Regions from separate parts of the Paenibacillus sp. tmac-D7 genome, predicted to be linked through region 4. Evidence: riboswitches for the same ligand, from Rfam matches in the RefSeq annotation. Region 4 holds a riboswitch; each other region holds the start of a gene.
The links. A riboswitch is a leader RNA that binds a small molecule or an ion and turns the genes downstream of it on or off. The one in region 4 is predicted to bind cyclic di-GMP.

Region 1 (4,577 bases), on a different contig from region 4:
ATAGCCGCAATCTGCACTTATGCTTTTGGTTACCGTTTCTATAGCCGGTTCATTGCCAGGAAGATCTACGAATTAAACGACAACCGGGCAACGCCGGCCCATGTGCATAACGATTCCAAGGACTACGTCCCGACGAATAAATACGTGCTCTTCGGCCATCACTTTGCGGCGATCGCCGGAGCCGGTCCGCTGGTCGGTCCGATTTTGGCCGCACAAATGGGGTATTTGCCGAGCATTCTGTGGATTATTATCGGAGCTGTACTTGCGGGCTGCGTGCAGGACTTCGTCACGCTTGTCGGATCCATGCGGCGGGACGGGAAGTCGCTCGGTCAGATGGCGAAAGACGAAGTCGGCCGATTCGGCGGCACGTTAGCTTCTATTGCAACGCTGGCGATCCTCATTATCATCGTCGCCGTACTTGGACTCGTCGTCGTGAAAGCGTTGGCGGAGTCTCCATGGGGAATGTTTACGATCGCCATGACGATGCCGATCGCCATCTTCATGGGCTTCTACATGCGATTTATTCGACCGGGGAAAGTCATTGAGGGCTCCATTATCGGTTTTGTTCTATTGATGATCGTATTATGGGCAGGACAATTTGTTGCCGCCAATCCGGTGCTGGCGAAGATGTTCACCTTCACCGCGCCGCAGATCGCCCTGATGATGGTCGTATATGGCCTGATCGCTTCGATTTTGCCGGTGTGGGTACTGCTTGCACCCCGAGATTATTTAAGCTCTTTCTTGAAAATCGGCGTCATCATTTTACTGGCGGGCGGTATTTTGGTGACATTGCCGGAGCTGCAAATGCCGGCTGTGACCAAGTTTATCGATGGGACCGGTCCCGTATTCTCCGGCAATTTATTCCCGTTCTTGTTCATTACCATAGCATGCGGCGCCGTTTCCGGCTTTCATTCCCTGATTTCTTCCGGGACGACACCAAAGCTGATCGAAAGAGAAAGTCATGCGCCCTTCATCGGATATGCCGGTATGGCCGCGGAATCCTTCGTCGCCGTCATGGCCTTGATCGCCGCGTGCGCCTTGGAGCCCGGCATTTACTTCGCTATGAACTCGTCGCCGGCCGTTATTGGAACCGATCCCGCTGCCGTCGCCGCCAAAATTTCATCCTGGGGCTTCACGCTGACACCGGAACAAATTACGAACACAGCCAAAGAAATCGGTGAAAACACCATTCTCTCCAGAACGGGCGGGGCGCCGACGCTTGCCGTCGGCATGGCGGAAATCTTTTCAACGTTCCTGGCCGGGGCCAAGGCATTCTGGTACCATTTCGCGATTTTGTTCGAAGCGGTCTTTATTTTAACGGCTGTGGATGCGGGCACACGGGTAGGACGCTTTATGCTTCAGGATTTGATCGGCAACTTCTACAAGCCGTTTGCTCAAACGAAAGTGTTCAAGTATAATTTCCTGGCTTCGTTTATTGTTTGCTTGGCCTGGGGCTACTTCTTGTATCAAGGAGCCATCGATCCGTTCGGCGGCATCAATTCGTTGTGGGCGCTGTTCGGGATTGCGAACCAAATGTTGGCTGCCATCGCTCTCGCCGTCGCGGCGACGATTATGATCAAAATGGGCAAGGCCCGCTACGCTTGGGTAGGAATCGTGCCGTTCGTGTTCCTCGCGGTAACGACATTAACGGCCGGTTTCCAAAAAACGTTCTCCTCTCAGGCAAGCATCGGCTTTTTGGCGGCTGCGAAGAAATACCAGGACGGGATCGATCAGGGGCAAGTCATCGCGCCTGCCAAAAATATGGACGTCATGCATCAGATTGTGACGAACAACTATATCGATGCAGGCCTCACGATCTTCTTCGAGATTGTGGTGATCCTGATGATTATTGAATCTTTACGCGTCTGGTACAAAATTTTGATCCAAAAACAAAAACCGGTATTAAAAGAAGCGCCGTTTGTCAAATCTACTTTTGGAGCCTGATGCCATGAGAACGATAACGAGCTTTGCCAGCAAGGCCAAAGCGACAATCAAGGTCATTTTCAGTATTCCGGACTATGAGAAATACTTGAAGCATCAGCAAGAGCGCCATCCGCATGAAACCCCTTTGACGGAGAAGGAGTTCTATATGCTGTCGCTTCACGAGCGTTATGAAAGCGGTAAGATCAATCGCTGCTGCTAACAAGGAGAGACGGAGTAAGGCGGGTGCATGCAGCCCGTCTTGCCCCGTCTCTTCGTTTATGCAACCTGTGCGGCTTCATCCGGCTTTGGCATCAAATGTCGAAAAAATGCGCGATATTATCACGTATTTTTCGACTTTATTCTCATATAGCGTCGAATAATGTCGTTATATCAAAGATTTCAATAAAGAAATCATTGCTTATCTAGGTATAATAGACTATACTTGGCTTATATTCTTAACGATAATGGCAAACTCATCGAAAGGTGGGGACGCAAAGCTTCGGGTCTAAGGCGGTAACGCTATGACGGCTGGGCCGCCGAATTAGGGACGGATCTGTATATACGAATCCAGTTCTATTCGGACTGGATTTTTTGTTGTTTCTAAGGAGGGAAATACTAGATGACCATACGATCAAATACCAATTTGGCAAGTAAAGATGCTCTTGAAGACAGCATTCGAACGATTCTCGAGCAAATAGGGGAAAATCCGGACCGGGAAGGTCTGCTGGATACACCGAAACGAGTCGCGAAAATGTACCGGGAAGTGTTCTCAGGTGTGGGGGTGAATCCGGAATCGGCGCTGACGACAACGTTCGAAGAGGAGTACGACGGGATCATCACCGTAAAGGATATGACTTATTACACCTTCTGCGAGCATCATCTGATCCCGTTCTATGGAAAGGCGCACATCGGATATATTCCGGATGGGAGAATCGTCGGCTTAAGCAAATTTGCCAGATTGGTAGAGCTGGTCTCGCAGCGTCCGCAGGTGCAAGAGCGCATGACGCAGCAAGTTGCGAGTGCCGTATTGAATGTGCTGAAGCCGAAGGGTGTCATCGTAACCGTGGAGGGAACTCACTTATGCATGTGCGCGCGGGGCGTGAAAAAACCGGGAACGTCTACGGTGACAACGGTGAAGAAGGGGATATTTGCCGACAACGTCTCGCTCTGTGAAGAGTTTGACCGTTCCATATCCAGAGCCTAGGAAGGGGGAAACGGCAATGCTTTATTTATCGAGAAGAATCGATTTTTCGGCAACTCACGTTTATCGGGTTCCCCAGTGGAGCGAAGAGGAAAACCTCCGGGTCTTCGGGCGCTGCAGCAACTCCAGCGGCCATGGGCACGATTACAAGCTGGAAGTGATGGTCAAGGGACGATTGAATGAAAAATCCGGGATTGTTGTCAATACAACGGATATTAAACAAATCGTGAGTTCATTTGTGGAAGAGGAGCTCGACGGGAAGTTTTTGGACCGTGAACATTCCTATTTTCAGCATCGCATACCGACTACGGAAAATGTAGTTGAGTACATCTGGAATTCGCTGGAACAGCGGTTTCAAGATTGCGAATTGCACCGGATTCAATTACATGAAAACCACTATTTAAGTTCGGTAAAGGAGGCGGGATGCTTGATACGACTTACACGCAAATATCACTTTTGCGCTGCGCACCGATTACATAGCGTGCATTTGTCGCCGGAGGAGAATAAGAAATTGTTCGGCAAATGCAACAATCCGCATGGGCACGGACATAATTATTACCTTGATGTCACCGTCGAAGGCGAGCCGGATCCGGTAACGGGCATGATCATGAATTTGGCGGATTTGGATGCCATTGTGGAAAGAGAAGTGCTCGATAAGCTGGATCATAAGCATCTGAACCTGGATACGGCTGAATTTAAAGAGTTGAATCCGACATCCGAGGTCGTAGCGCTCGTGATCTACAACATGCTGCGACCGCATCTTCCCAAGCTCCGAAAAGTCGGACTGTGGGAAACGGAAAAAAATTATTTCGAGTATTGCGGACCGGGTGAATGAGATGATTGACTTTCTGCAGCTCCAAGGAAAAACCGTTGCAATTACCGGGGCGTCCCGCGGGATCGGCAAAGAAACGGCATTATTGCTCAGTCAATTGGGAGCGAATCTTGTGCTGGGAGCAAGACATGAAGCCGAATTAAAGCAGGCAGCCTCTCAGATGAATGCGAATACGCTAGCCGTACCTTTGGACGTAACGAATGAAGAAAGCGTTAGCCGATTTGCCGAAGAGGCGATATCGCGGTTCGGCACCATTGATGCACTCATCAACAGTGCGGGCACAGGGGTGTTCGAATCGGTGTTGACGATGTCCAGTGACGATTTCGATCGAATGATCGCCGTTAATTTGAAAGGTACGTTCCTCGCCTGCCAATATTTCGGAAGGCATATGGTTGAAAACCGTGCCGGTAAAATGATTAACGTCGTATCTGTCGCCGGCACGACGGCACTGCCCGGCTGCGGCGGTTACTCCGCTTCGAAATTCGGGGTACTGGGATTAACGAGAGTATTGCAAGCGGAATTGAGGAATAAAGGCATACAGGTAACGGCCGTATTGCCCGGCGCGGTAGCGACTCCATTCTGGGACCGGATGGAACTGAAGCCGGATGCATCCGACATGAT
Region 2 (4,577 bases), on a different contig from region 4:
CAGCGGTACGGCACGGAATGGTTCCGCGAAACCGAAGGCCGTTACGTGATTGAGGTGTCGCTGCTCAATGACATCGCCACGATCACGCTGGATACGACCGGTCCCGGACTGCATAAGAGAGGCTACCGCAAATTGGTGACGGAAGCGCCGCTGAAGGAAACGATGGCGGCCGCCATGGTGCTGCTCAGCCGTTGGCAGCCTGAACGGCCGCTCTACGACCCGTTCTGCGGCTCCGGCACGATCCCGATCGAAGCGGCGATGATCGGCTGGAATATAGCCCCCGGCCTGCGGCGCAGCTTCAACGCGGAGAGCTGGCCTGTGATTTCGGAAGCGTTATGGAGCGAAGCACGGGAGGAAGCCTTTGATCTGGTCAAGGACGATATCCCGCTGCAAATCGGCGGCTCGGACATCGACCCCGCCGCCATCGAAGTGGCGTTAGCTGCAGCCAAATCCGCAGGCCTCGCCAAGGAGCTTCGCTTCCATACGCTTCCGGTCAGCAAAGCGCTGCCGGCCGGCGATTACGGCTGCCTGATCACGAACCCGCCATACGGCGAAAGGCTCGGCGACCGCGAAGAAGTCGAACGCGCGCTGCGCCAATTCGGGCAGATGCATAAGCAGCTGCCGAACTGGTCGGCCTTCATCCTCAGCCCGAGCAAGCAAATGGAGCATTATCTCGGGCGAAAAGCCGATAAGAAGCGCAAGCTGTTTAACGGACGCATCGAATGCGCGTTATACCAATTTTTCGCCCCGGGCGGCTTGTTCGGCTGGCGGAAGGATTCGAGTACGAGCGGGAATTAATGCAGATTGCGCCTATACGCTGTGAGGAGCAGCCAAAAAAAGCTTAGGGCAGACGCTCCTAAGCTTTTTTTGGCATGCGCCCTTCCAGCGCGTAAACCATGCAAAAAAACGCATCCGTCTTCGGGGTACGTTCCCCGGTAAACGGATGCGCTGCCGGCGTCGGCCGATAGGGTTTCGTTACACTTCCGTCCTCGGCTTCGTCGGATCGCAGCTCATCGCTTTGATTTCCGACACCTGAGACAGCTTAAGCAAGTAATAACACTCCTCCCGAGCCATGTGATCCGCCATCAAGGGCGAAAGCACACCGAGCGCCTGCCCGCTTAAACGGAGCTCTTCCAGCTCGCTCAGAAACTGCTTGAACAGCGTCATTTCAAGCTCAACCTCTTTATTAAACCGGGCTAAAGCCGGGAATTTCTTGATGTTCGTGCGCAGAAAGCCCGCCAGTTCCACCGCTTTCAGGTAATACTCGCGGAATTGCCGGTCGAACGATCTGGCCAGTTCCACCAAACGGGATTCCGTCATATCCAAGCCGGCTGCAATGGAGCCCGCATGGCCGTAGGCGTCCTGGAGCCATACGATGTGGTGGTGCACCGCATCGAATACCGGCGCCGGGCGCCCGGATAACAAGTACCCCAGTACGCGTAAATACTCCTCTGCTTCGTTCACCATATGGCTCAAGAACGCGGGCGGCAGCTGGATTGCGATCTTGCCGATCAAATGCCGCTCCAGCAAGCGCAGCTTGAACGCGCGAAGGTCTTGTGTCAGCCCGTACGCATCCTGCGTCAAAGCTCCCGCCTCTGCCGGGAACTTATCCGAACGCGCCTTCTTCAGCAAGTCGTCGAATGCTTGAACGAAGCCGAGCGCCCGCTGCGCCTCTTCCCGTTCATCGACCGGCAAGCTTACCCGGATGAACCTGGCATGATCACCGAGCACCTGAAGCCAAAACCGATGTTCAAATAACGCCGACTCGATAACCTCCGAGTTTTTCACAAACATGCCTCCAATGATCCGATTGTTCCGTGCCGGATGGGAATGATCCGGCCACCCCACATCGTATGCTCAGAGGCCCAATCGGGTTCAAAGAAAGCCGCAGTCGTTCGCTGCCTAAGCTATACTAAGCGTGCTTCAGCTGAGGACGGCACATCAAGTAATCGAACAACGGTAGAAATACGTCGTGGTTCGATTCGCAGCAGATCGAGAGCTTCACTTCGCCCATCCAGTAAAACGTGATGATTTGCCGGCTGCGCCCGCGAATCATCTCGACATCCCAATGCGGGGACGTCAGCTCGTACACGTCACGATTTATGAACAATTTCGGTCCTTCAGCAGATAGGAAGACTCCGATGAAATCATCGCCGATTTTCGTGTAAAACCCCTTCTTATTTAAGATGCTGCGTTCCTGGTCCATCGCCGGGTTCTCCTCCTTCATCTATTCACACCAAAAAAAGCTCCCCTGGTCGGGAGCCGCTGTTGAAAGGATCGCGATCACTCCGTGCCTTCGACAACTGGCTGGCATAGCGCTGCTCTCCTGCGCCTAAGCCCCTATAGCTTTGCGTCCGCAGACTTTCGTCCGGGTTGCCCTTATCGAGTGCGCTCGAATTGTGTCTGTTCATGGAGATGTTCTTTATTAAGAATATAAGATAGAAGGTCACGAATACATAGTTCTTTCATCCCATTTTCATAAAAAAATTTGGGAATTTTGTATGATTTTGAATAACCGGTACCCTTTCCAGTAAAAAATGATACCCGTCAACGCGATCATGGCAACCGTTACAAAAAGCGGGCCTCCGCCCCATTGACCGAGCACATAGCCCCGATTACCGGTCCCGGAAATTGGCCGCCCCCGGATCATGTCTGGACGCCGAAATTCGTGCCGCGCATCCCTTCCGGCGTCAAATCAAAAATCCCCGGTGCCCTGAGGCCCGAGGATCTGATCTTCTTGCATGATTTATTTCACGTATTTGCTCGCCTTCTCGATCGCTTCGTCTTCCGTCTTGCCGGTTACATACCGGCCGTTAATGAAGATGAAGGCAAACCGCGAGCACGGGCCGCAATAAGACTTGCAGCCGACTTTGATCTCGGCGTCGGGCACAAGCTTCTGCAGCTTCGGAACGGCGGTTTTCATTCTCATATGTTTGCATTTGTCGCAAACGCGAATATCGTTGACCATGCGGTAATTCCTTTCTTCAAGCGGCTGACACCGGGGAACTCCCTGTGAACGATGTGCTAGTGGTCCCCGTTATTGCCCTTGCTTGGATTCGTTACCGCGAATCCTTCTTCCGGCACATAGAAATAATCGATCCGAACGCCGTCGAGCAGCGGCTCGTCCTTTTGCAGAATAACGTCGATTCCTTTATCTGTCGAAACGACGACATCGTTCTCGGTCGGCGTATCCATGCTGAGTCCGTAGTGGGCATGGTCGCCATGCGCATGAGTCACATACACGCGAAGCTTTAATTCTTTATTCTCTTCTTGCTCCATCTCGGCCAACAACACTTTGGCCGCATTGCGCGAAATCTTGCATTTCATGTCCAGTCACTTCTCCTACTGTGCGTTTTTTCTTATTGTATAGAATCGGGCCGCCGAAAGCAACCGTTCTTCGCTGTTTCCGTATGTATGTACAAGCCGGCCTCACTTGCGAATCAAGTCGGTGTCTTTTAATATGGAAGATAATGAATGGAGGTTAACGAATGATTCCCTTTTATCGCAAATATTACAAAACGATTATCGATATTGCGCTGCTCGTGCTTACCGTATATTTGTTCATGTTCGCCTTCAGCCATCTGTATCGGATCGCGACCCCGATTTTCCTCGCGTTCGTCATTTACTTGATCATCGAGCCGTTCGCCAAGTTCCTGAACCGGCGCGGGTTGAAGAAATCGATCGCTTCCGCCATCTCCACCCTCGTCTTCGTGATGGTCATTCTAGGTGCCATGACCGGACTCGGCGCGATCTTCACGACCCAGATCATCAATCTCGCCGACAAGCTGCCCGATTACGCCGTCGTTCTGGAGCAAGAGCTCATCAACCGCTCCGACCAGGTACAGTCACTGATCGGGACGCTTCCGGTCGATTTGAATTTAGTGGAGAAGGCCAAGGAGTACTCCGCGGAGATCATTCAGAAGACGACCGAAATCGCCCGTACGTTCTTAACGAGCTTGTTCGCCATGCTGACCTCGTTCTCCACGTTCGTCGTGAACTTCGTGATCGGTATTATTTTGGCCTATTTCCTGAGCATCGAGATCGAATCCTGGAAGCGGATCGCTTCGGACAAAACGCCGAAAACGTTTAAAAAAGCGTTCCACTTCCTCCGCGAGAACGTGCTGCTGGGCATCGTCACCTACCTTAAAGCGCAGGCGAAGCTGATCAGCCTGACCTTTATCGTCATCTTCATCGCGCTGCTTATATTGAACGTCAACAACGCCTTCTCGATCGCGCTCTTGGCGGCCATCTTCGACGTGCTCCCGCTGCTCGGCGTTTCGACGCTGTTCATTCCATGGATCATCTACTTGCTGGTCGTCGGACAAACGACGCTCGCGATTTGGCTGGCTGTGCTGCTCGTCGTTGTGATTGGAACGAGACAAATTCTGGAACCGAAAATTACGGGCGATTCCCTCGGCGTGTCTGCCTTCACGATGCTTTCGTTCATGATCGTCTCGCTGTCGCTCTTCGGCGTGGCCGGCTTGATCTTATCGCCCGTGCTGATCATTCTGGTTAAAGCGCTGTACGAGCAAGGGTATTTAAAACGATGGATCCGGATGCCGGCCGAAGAGTACGAG
Region 3 (4,577 bases), on a different contig from region 4:
TGATTTCCTGGTCCTGCTGGGCGGGCTGCCGATTATTTGGCTCTATGGGTTATTCGACTGCGTCCAGCAGTTACACCGGAAGCAGCGGGGCGAGACGCTGGTTGATCGGACGATATTCGAGGATTTTCAGGACGGCCGCGAATCGGGCAAGAAAAACAAAACGATTGCGATGCTGCTGTCCATGTTTCCGGGAGCGGGACATATGTACCTTGGCCTGCAAAAACGGGGATTGCAGCTGATGGCGGCTTTTCTGTTCAGCGTTTATTTTATGGATGCGCTCCGGTTGTCGTTATTTTTGTTCTTGATTCCGATTCTATGGTTTTACAGCTTCTTCGACGCGCTGCAGCAGATCTCGAAATCCGGCAGGGAGCCGTTGACGGATGCACCCATCGTGGATTGGCTCGTCCACCGGCAGCGTTGGATCGGAATCGGATTGCTTGGTCTGGGTTTGTATTATTTGCTGGATCAGGTGCTGTTGAATATGCTTGATCTTTGGCTGCCGAGAGAAGTACGGTCGCGGGTGTTGAACTGGTACCATACCTATTTTCAAACCTTTATCGTTTCGGTACTGCTGATTGGCGGGGGGATACGCCTATTATGGGGCGGCAAGAAAGGGAAGCGGGGGGAGTAGATTGAGAAAATGGCGCGTAGGCACGTTGTCGATGGGGCTCACGCTGATCGGCTTCGGAGTCCTCCTGTTCTTATCGCAATGGCAGGGACTTGGCGCATTCACCAGCTTCATCCGCTGGTGGCCGATTGTCCTTGTGCTGCTTGGCCTGGAGATCCTCGCGTATGTGTTCATCGCCAAGAAAGAGAGCGAGGTCATCCGGTATGATTGGATGAGCGTCCTGTTCGTCGGGGTGTTGTTCGCCGGCTGTTTCATGTTTACGATGCTGACCGGTCTCGGGGTGACGGATGAAGTACGCAAACTCGTAGGCGAAGTCGAGGTCACGGCGGATTTGCCCGAACTGCAGGAACCGGTAAATCCGGCCATCCAAAAGCTGGTCGTGCAAACATCCGGCGAACCGGTTCGCATCGACAAAACGGCGGAGCGTTCCATGCACCTGTTCGGCACTTACCGAACCCGCGTACAGGAAGGAGACCGTCCGACGGTCGACAAGGAGCAATTCTACACGGTGCGAACGGTTGGCGACACGATGTATGTGCAGGTGAAGCGTCCTCCGGTCTACCGCGGCCTGAATTCGGTCTACCCGGAGATGTCTGTTACGTTAGTGCTACCGCAGGACGTGCAGGTTGAAGTGCAGGGCCCGCATAACGAATCGAACCCTGGCTAAGAGTCGAAAATATCGAATAATCCCCTTCGGGCCGCTATGTATGAAATAGAGCGGCACGAAGGGGATATTGTTTAGGACCCTGGCCTTAAGGAACCAGAACGGGAGGCTTCCGGTGATGGGTGCCCTGTTCATAAGCGTAGGCCAGTTTAATCAAGGTTGCTTCATCGAAGGCACGGCCCAAAAATTCGATGCCGACCCCCAAGCCATCCGTCGTATAACCGGCCGGTACAGTGATAGCCGGGAAGCCGGAGAACGGGCTAACAAAATAGACTGAAGGGGAGAGAGAGGGAAAACAACGGGAGAAGAGAGGGATATCGGAATTTGGGCATAAAAAAATTGCGGTTTACGCCGCAATTCGTAGTTCATATAGGATGGTCGAGACGACAGGATTTGAACCTGCGACCTCTTGGTCCCGAACCAAGCGCTCTACCAAGCTGAGCCACGTCTCGAACTTCTGAAACGATTATATTTTAGCATGGGTAAATAGGCGTTGTAAAGGGAATTAGGTTACGTCTTCCCCCTTAATCTGCGGAAAAATTGGGTGAGCATGGAACTGCATTCTTCCTGCAGAACGCCTTGAATCACGTCGACGCGATGGTTAAATCTATCTTCCTGCAGCAGGTTCATCAGCGTCCCCGCGCAGCCGGCCTTCGGGTCCGGGGATGCGTAAATCACTTGCGGAATTCGCGCCTGGACGATCGCTCCGGCGCACATCGGACACGGCTCAAGGGTCACATAAAGCCGGCATTCCAGCAACCGCCAGGCGTCCAGCTGTTCGCTCGCTTGTTTAATCGCGATCAGTTCGGCGTGGGCAAGCGGATCTTTGGCCGTTTCCCGGACGTTATGACCGCGGCCGATAATGTCGCTGCCGCGAACAATGACCGCTCCGATCGGCACTTCGCGGCTCGCTTCGGCTTTCCGCGCTTCTTCGATTGCCGCCCGCATAAAATACTCGTGTTCTTCTATGGCTATCAATCGTTACACCTCATTCATCATTAGTCATTCGTCGATTGCGGGTAAGAAAAACGAACAAGCATTCTTACTCACATACTGTGGATAAGTATGTGGATAAATAGGATTAATTTCTTATCCCCATTGTAGGTAAATCGCGCTTGTAGGGCAAGTCCGGGTGTGGATATATAAGTTATCCACAGAACGGTTAACATGTGAATAATTTTTTTACGGAAAAGCGCTGTTAATTTTTTGTGAAAAGTGTGAATTTTCTTGAAGGGAATTTAGGAAACACCTATAATGAGATCAAGATGTGGGCATATGTACCCAAGTTCGGTGATGTGAAGTTTAGTTAAATAGTCGTTATCATTCGTTTTTTTGACAAACTTGTCGAAAGGCAAGGACGCAAAGCTTAGGGTCTAAGGTCTTCTTTATTGTGGATGACGACAGCCTGGCCGCCGATTGGGCGCACCGGTGAACAGACTGTAGTCTCGCATGTTGAGATGCAGCTTATTTTTTACCGAAGACATGAGAGCGAAAGGTGGTAACGAAGGTGATGAAGTCCGTTACGAGTGAAAAAATATCCTACGAGTTTACCCACGAAACGTATAGAAGCCCAAGCGGAATTCTGCTGAACAGCCGGGTGGCGGTGGAGAAGCGGGATTTCGTTTCGACCGGCATTTTGACTTATGCCGAGGGAGATATTCTTGAAGTTGAGATTTCGGAATACAAGGCGTTCGAGCTTGGGGATACGGTTAAATTAACGGTCTATTCACCCGGCGGAATCTATACGTTTCAATCGACGGTCGTGGCTAAAGATCAAGGAGCGCTGATGGTTATCAACCCCCCTCAGAATCGGAACCGGTTCGCCGAGAAGCGGGAGAACCCGCGGGTCGACGTCAAACATGACGGACACCTGCTCTCGATCCGCGAACCGAATGCGGAGATCCAATTGTTGAAGGAGCATGTCGCGCTGGAGGTTCGAAATATTAGCATCAGCGGGCTCGGGTTTATTTTGCCGAGCGATATTGAGTTAAGCAAGCATGCTATGGCCGACGTTCGGCTGGACCTGGGCTTCGAGATGCCGTGCCAAGTCGAGATCATACGGTTGGATCCGGGAGAAACCGTAATCTATTACGGAGCGCGTTACATCGACATGCCAACGGACAAAGCCAATGCGCTGCGGGCGTTTGTGTTGAAAAAGCAAGTGGAAAACCATTTCAGTTCGAAACGGGACGATTTTAACAAACGTATATTCAAATAGAGGCCGGCAATGCCACGGACTTCTTGCAGGGCGCTCGCATATGCTGATCGTAAGGCAAGGATTCTCGTCGGATCGGCTGGGGCCCCCAGCGCCCGAGACCTTCCGAAATGTCCGCAGGGTGGTGAGCACGGTGGCTTTTGTTATGAAATATGAGATCATTCCACGCTATTTGACGGGGCCGAGCCAGCGGCGTCCGAAGACGGCGTTAGCCCGCTGCCGGTTTATGGTGGCCCACGATACGGGAAATCCGGGGTCAACGGCCGCAGCGAATGTGTCTTATTTTGAAAATACCCGCAATGAAATGTCATCTTCCGCGCATCTGTTTGTGGACGATAAACAGATCATCGAGTGCATACCGTTCCTGACCGGACCGGCTGAGATTGCCTATCACGTCGTGTACAACGTAACGACCGATAACGCGCGTTACGGCGACGACGCCAACGACGCGGCGGGCGCGGTGGAGCTTTGTTACGGAGGCAGGATCAGCTTGACGGAATCTTACAAGCGGTACGTATGGGTGCTTGCGTATGCTTGTTACCGGTACGGACTAAACCCGGCTACCGATATCGTCGGGCACTATATGCTGGATCCGGCAAGGAGAAGCGATCCGCAGGAGCCGCTGCGGCTGCTCGGCAAGACGTTCCAGAGCTTCGTTCAGGACGTTGTGAACGAGTACCGGGCCAGCCTTGTGACGGAACCCGCGCCGGAACCGCAGACACGAATTAGCGCGGAGGATGCGAACAAGATCATCGGCTTTCTATCAGCCTCCTATTTCACAGCGGAAGATCAGGCGGCCAAGGCGGAGTTCCACAGGCTGGCCAATGAGCTTCGCCGTATTTCGGGGCAGCCGCCGCAGTAACGCGCCCGTCACCATGCCCTCTTTCCGAATGGAAGGAGGGTTTTTCCCATAGGGAGATGACACGGGGCCTACTTTTGGGATATAATATAATGTCAGGATTTGAAATTCCGTTCAGAGCATAAGGAGCTGTTTATATATGAGTCTTTCTTGTGGAATCGTCGGTTTGCCGAATGTCGGTAAATCTACGTTGTTTAACGCCATTACACAG
Region 4 (4,577 bases):
GGCCGCTGGACTCCCATCGGATCGCCGGACTGCAGCTCATTGAGAGCGAGCTGAGCGATAAAGATATTTTCCGCAAGCTGCCGCCGCTGATGAAAGGTTATCAATGGCTGGGCGCCGAAATCGGCGGCGAGCCGGCTTACGATGCGTTGTTCGATACGGTAGACTTCTTCATCGTTCTGGAGAAGGACCGTGTGACGAAACGGTATCAAAAGCGGTTTATGTCTAGATAAACGTTTATATGCGGAGGAGGCGTCAACGGTTTGTATGAATGGATCGCGAAAGTCACCGGGAACGAACGAATGTTACAACGTATCGCTCGATTCACAGGCCGGGTACCGCTCGGTATAATGGTTGCCGTTTGCCGCGCTGCGGCGCTGCTCTTGTATATGCTCGGCGGCGTCCGGCTGCGGCAGCGGATCCTGAGCAATATGCTTGAGCTGCTGCCTGATCGCAAGGTGCGGGATCTGAAGAGCGTTCGTTATCGTTATTATGAGAATGTCGTCTTTGCCCTCTACGAAATAGCGATTGAATCCTACCGTCTGCCGGCCGGCGGAACCGGACGTTTCCGGGTAGAAGGCGAAGCCTGCTTGGAAGAAGCGCTCCGCCTGGGCCGAGGTGCGATCGTGTATACACCGCATTGCGGCAACTTTTTTTACTACTATTGGTATCTATGTCAGAAGTACGATTGCTTGACGGTTGCGACTGCAGGCAGCGAGGAGCTAAGACCGTTCTATTTAAAATTTCAAGCGCTTGGTTGTCCCGGGCTTGATTATGATCGAACGCCGTCATTGGAGCTGCTTCGTAAACTGAAGAAGCATCTTCATAACGGAGGCATCGTATTTTTGTTAGGCGATTTCTGGCGTCCGACATTCCCGCCCTCACGGTTTTTCGGCAAGCAGACCCGGACGCCGCAAGGCGCTTCGACGCTGGCGATTGAACAACAGGCGCCGCTTGTTCCGTTCTACGGGCGGCGGGATCGCGGGTTTGTTCACCGGTTAACGTTTGAACCGGCGCTTCACTTATCCTCGTCTTTCAGCCGTTCCACCCGTTCCGAGGCGACCCGTTTGTTGAATCGGTTCATGGAACGCGTGATACGCGAACATCCGGCGCAATGGTTTTATTGGTTTAACGCTCAGGAACGGTGGGAGCAGGAATGCCGTACTGAAGCGGAACAAGACGCAGGGAAAGAAACGCATTCCGCCTAAACGGCAGGGGGTGTCCGAGATGGATACGGGTAGCCATCTGTTATTCGGGACGACGCTGACGGGCTTGGCCATGCTACATCCGGAGGTGTCCGCTGATCCGGTTTTGTTTCAAGCGATGCTGACGGCGACGATGGTCGGTTCGCAAGCGCCGGATTTCGATACATTGGCGAGAGTTCGCGGTTACTCGACCTATATTCGGGTGCATCGCGGCGTAACGCATTCGCTGCCGGCGCTGTTCGTTTGGCCGCTAGTGTTGGCGCTGCCGATCGCCTGGACGTTCGGGGTGTGGGCGCATGTCGGCCTGCTGCTGGCCTGGATATTTGCCGCGGTAGGTTTCCACGTATTGCTGGACTGGTTTAACGCTTACGGCGTTCAGTGCTTTCGTCCGTTTACCCGAAAGTGGCAGCATCTGGACGTATTATCGATTTTCGATCCGTTCCTGTTTGCCCTGCATGCCGGGGGCGTTCTATGGTGGATAGCGTCGGGGACGAATCCGGGCCTGTTGTTTGTGGCCGTTTATGCGGTGACGGCGGGATATATCGCAGTCCGCGCGGCACATCACCTCCGCGTCGTAGCTCGCGTCCGGCACCAGCTGCCTTACGAAGGCATTTATCAGGTTGCGCCCGGGTTTCACTGGTTTCGATGGCAGTTCGTGGTGGAAACGGAGGATTGCTTTTATACAGGTCATGTGCGGGGGAAGCATGTCGAGGTGAAAGACATCTACGTCAAGGAAGCATTCGATTCGATTGTCGAGGCTTCCAAGTCAACGGACGGCGTAAGAGCCTTCCTGCAGTTTGCGCAGCGGATTCATGTCTCTTGTTCGGCAGGACAGGACGGTTATGTCGTGAAGTGGAGGGATGTCCGCTTCTGGTATAATCATCAGCTGCCGTTCGGTGTCGATGTGATGCTGGATCGCGATATGAAAGTGACGGGTTATTCCTTCGGCTGGAAAAAGAAAGCGTGGGCCCCGCCATTCGTCTAGTCTAGGGCAAATTCGAATAATATTTGTCGAATTATGACGAAATAATAGGGTTTAAGATCTATTTTTCATTGACGACTTCGTATGAATTGTGCTTAAATAATAGTAGATAGGGCATGATTTTCATATTATTTCTTCAGATGATGCGATGAACGGCTGTCTTCATGTGGGCGCTTGGACAGCTGTGAGCAACTAGCGCAACCGACCTGACTTTTTGAAGTCGGGTTGTTTTTGTTTTCAAGGACTTTATCGTTTGGGGCTTGGGTACATATTCGGATCGGGGGGAACGCGTAGTGGCTCTACGGAAACGGATCGGCGACCTGCTCGTGGAGGCGGGGCTGTTGACTCCAGAGCAGCTGTCGACGGCTCTGCAGGAACAGCGGGAAACGAAGATGCGGCTCGGCGAATTTCTTATTAACCGCAACTACATCACCGAACAGCAATTGATCGAAGTGCTCGAGTTCCAGCTGGGCATCCCTCACATCCAGTTATATCGCCAAAAGATCGATCCGAAGGTCATTAATCTTATTCCTCAGCGGCTTGCCGAACAGCATCAAGTGCTCCCGGTGCGTACGGAAGGCAACAAGCTGATTCTGGCGATGGCCGACCCGCTCGATTATTTCGCCATCGACGAGCTGCGCATGAGCACGGGACTTCGCATCGAACCGACTATTGCGGCTCGGGACGAGCTGCAGCGGGCGATCAAGCGTTATTACGGCTTGCAGGAATCGGTCGAGCAGATCAGTCAAATCCTGCAGAACCGGGAGAGCGAGGAAGCGAGGCCGCAGACCCGGGAAGACGACGATTCGCCGGTTGTCAAGACCGTGAATCAGATTATAATTCAAGCGGTTCAGATCGGCGCCAGCGACATTCACATTGATCCGCAGGAAGACAGTCTTCGCATCAGGTACAGGGTGGACGGCGTTATGCGTACGGAGCGTTCACTGCCGCCTCACATGCAGAGCGTCATTATTGCCAGGGTCAAGATCATGGCGAACTTGAACGTCGCCGAACGACGTCTGCCGCAGGATGGCCGGGTGGAGATGGATATTGAATTCCGGAAGGTCGATATTCGGATCTCCACGCTCCCGACTATTCACGGCGAGAAGGTCGTGATGCGGGTGCTCGACCTCGGCAGCGCCCTTACGGATATCGAAAAGCTCGGGCTTTCGGAGCATAACTTGGGATTGTTTATGAAAGGGATTCAAGGCGCGCACGGTGTCGTACTGATTACGGGGCCGACGGGAAGCGGGAAGACGACCACGCTGTATTCCGCTTTGTCGAGGCTTAATCATGAGGACGTCAACATCATTACGATTGAGGATCCGGTGGAGTATCAGCTGCAAGGCATTAACCAGGTTCAGGTCAATCCGGTAACCGGTTTAAGTTTCGCCCGGGGACTGCGGGCGATTCTTCGTCAAGATCCGAACATCGTCATGATCGGAGAAATCCGCGATGTGGAAACGGCGGAGATCGCTGTCCGCGCCGCGATGACCGGTCATATGGTGTTGAGTACGCTGCATACGAACAGTGCCGTGAACGCCATCACCCGGCTGATCGATATGGGCGTCGAACCGTTCCTCGTCTCTTCGTCGGTCAACAGCATCGTCGCTCAGCGCTTGGTGAGGCGAGTTTGTCCTTCGTGTTCCGTAGCGTATTCGCCGTCCGAGGATGAACGGAAGCTGTTCGAGGCTCACGGTTTTGAGGCGCAAACGTTGAAGAAGGGCCAAGGCTGCGCAGAATGCGGCCGCAGCGGGTATCGGGGACGGCTGGCGATTCATGAAATCTTGACGCTCGACGATACGCTCCGGTCCATGATCCTGCAGAAGAGGCCGGACAGCGATTACCGCGCCTATGCGCTGACCCAGTCTTATGTCCCGCTTGTCAAGGATGGGCTTGCGAAAGCGGCTGCGGGTTATACGACGCTGTCTGAAATATTCAGAGTGATCGGGAATGAATCATAAGCATTTCTAATACATAGTTCTATAGATGTACGTTCGCTATAAAGAAATAGTTCGAATTAACTAATATTTAATGGCAGATCACCCGGATTATGCGTATAATGATAATAAATGGGAAATTGAGGGGTCTGATTTGAGCGTAATTGACTTGTTGAAGCTGGCTTATGAGAAGAAAGCTTCAGATATTCATATTACCGTACATTCGCCGGCCGTGTTTCGGATTCACGGCGATCTCAAGCCGGTTAACGGCGAGGTGCTGACGCCTGCCCGCACGGTCGAGCTGGCCCGGGAGCTGATGACGAACGAACAGTATCAATCGTTTATGAGCAAGGGCGACCTGGACTTTTCCTATGGAATACCGGATGTGTCCCGGTATCGTGTCAACGCTTTTCAACAGAAGGGAAACGTCAGCTTGACGATCCGCCTGATTCC

Region 1: another riboswitch for cyclic di-GMP. It lies ahead of folE (GTP cyclohydrolase I FolE); the one in region 4 lies ahead of FKP33_RS20855 (GspE/PulE family protein).
Region 2: another riboswitch for cyclic di-GMP. It lies ahead of FKP33_RS01875 (hypothetical protein); the one in region 4 lies ahead of FKP33_RS20855 (GspE/PulE family protein).
Region 3: another riboswitch for cyclic di-GMP. It lies ahead of FKP33_RS25030 (PilZ domain-containing protein); the one in region 4 lies ahead of FKP33_RS20855 (GspE/PulE family protein).

Annotation. Positions count from the first base shown of each region.
Region 1 is NZ_VIDW01000003.1:143,347-147,923, forward strand. It holds gene FKP33_RS03420 (carbon starvation CstA family protein) at 1-1,944, shown strand, start outside; gene FKP33_RS03425 (CstA-like transporter-associated (seleno)protein) at 1,949-2,143, shown strand; cyclic di-GMP riboswitch class I at 2,380-2,464, shown strand; gene folE (GTP cyclohydrolase I FolE) at 2,543-3,127, shown strand; gene FKP33_RS03435 (6-carboxytetrahydropterin synthase) at 3,144-3,959, shown strand; gene FKP33_RS03440 (SDR family oxidoreductase) at 3,961-4,577, shown strand, end outside.
Region 2 is NZ_VIDW01000002.1:79,397-83,973, forward strand. It holds gene FKP33_RS01865 (THUMP domain-containing class I SAM-dependent RNA methyltransferase) at 1-798, shown strand, start outside; gene FKP33_RS01870 (DUF2935 domain-containing protein) at 976-1,788, opposite strand; gene FKP33_RS01875 (hypothetical protein) at 1,913-2,206, opposite strand; cyclic di-GMP riboswitch class I at 2,296-2,388, opposite strand; gene FKP33_RS01880 (YuzB family protein) at 2,747-2,968, opposite strand; gene FKP33_RS01885 (iron-sulfur cluster assembly accessory protein) at 3,025-3,327, opposite strand; gene ytvI (sporulation integral membrane protein YtvI) at 3,489-4,577, shown strand, end outside.
Region 3 is NZ_VIDW01000066.1:4,551-9,127, reverse strand. It holds gene FKP33_RS25055 (hypothetical protein) at 1-631, shown strand, start outside; gene FKP33_RS25050 (LiaI-LiaF-like domain-containing protein) at 633-1,295, shown strand; partial or broken gene FKP33_RS25045 (amidase family protein) at 1,381-1,554, opposite strand; tRNA gene FKP33_RS25040 (tRNA-Pro) at 1,668-1,744, opposite strand; gene tadA (tRNA adenosine(34) deaminase TadA) at 1,803-2,270, opposite strand; cyclic di-GMP riboswitch class I at 2,617-2,709, shown strand; gene FKP33_RS25030 (PilZ domain-containing protein) at 2,803-3,510, shown strand; gene FKP33_RS25025 (peptidoglycan recognition protein family protein) at 3,653-4,369, shown strand; gene ychF (redox-regulated ATPase YchF) at 4,506-4,577, shown strand, end outside.
Region 4 is NZ_VIDW01000038.1:29,416-33,992, forward strand. It holds gene FKP33_RS20840 (GNAT family N-acetyltransferase) at 1-230, shown strand, start outside; gene FKP33_RS20845 (lysophospholipid acyltransferase family protein) at 261-1,205, shown strand; gene FKP33_RS20850 (metal-dependent hydrolase) at 1,225-2,187, shown strand; cyclic di-GMP riboswitch class II at 2,317-2,398, shown strand; gene FKP33_RS20855 (GspE/PulE family protein) at 2,478-4,148, shown strand; gene FKP33_RS20860 (type IV pilus twitching motility protein PilT) at 4,279-4,577, shown strand, end outside.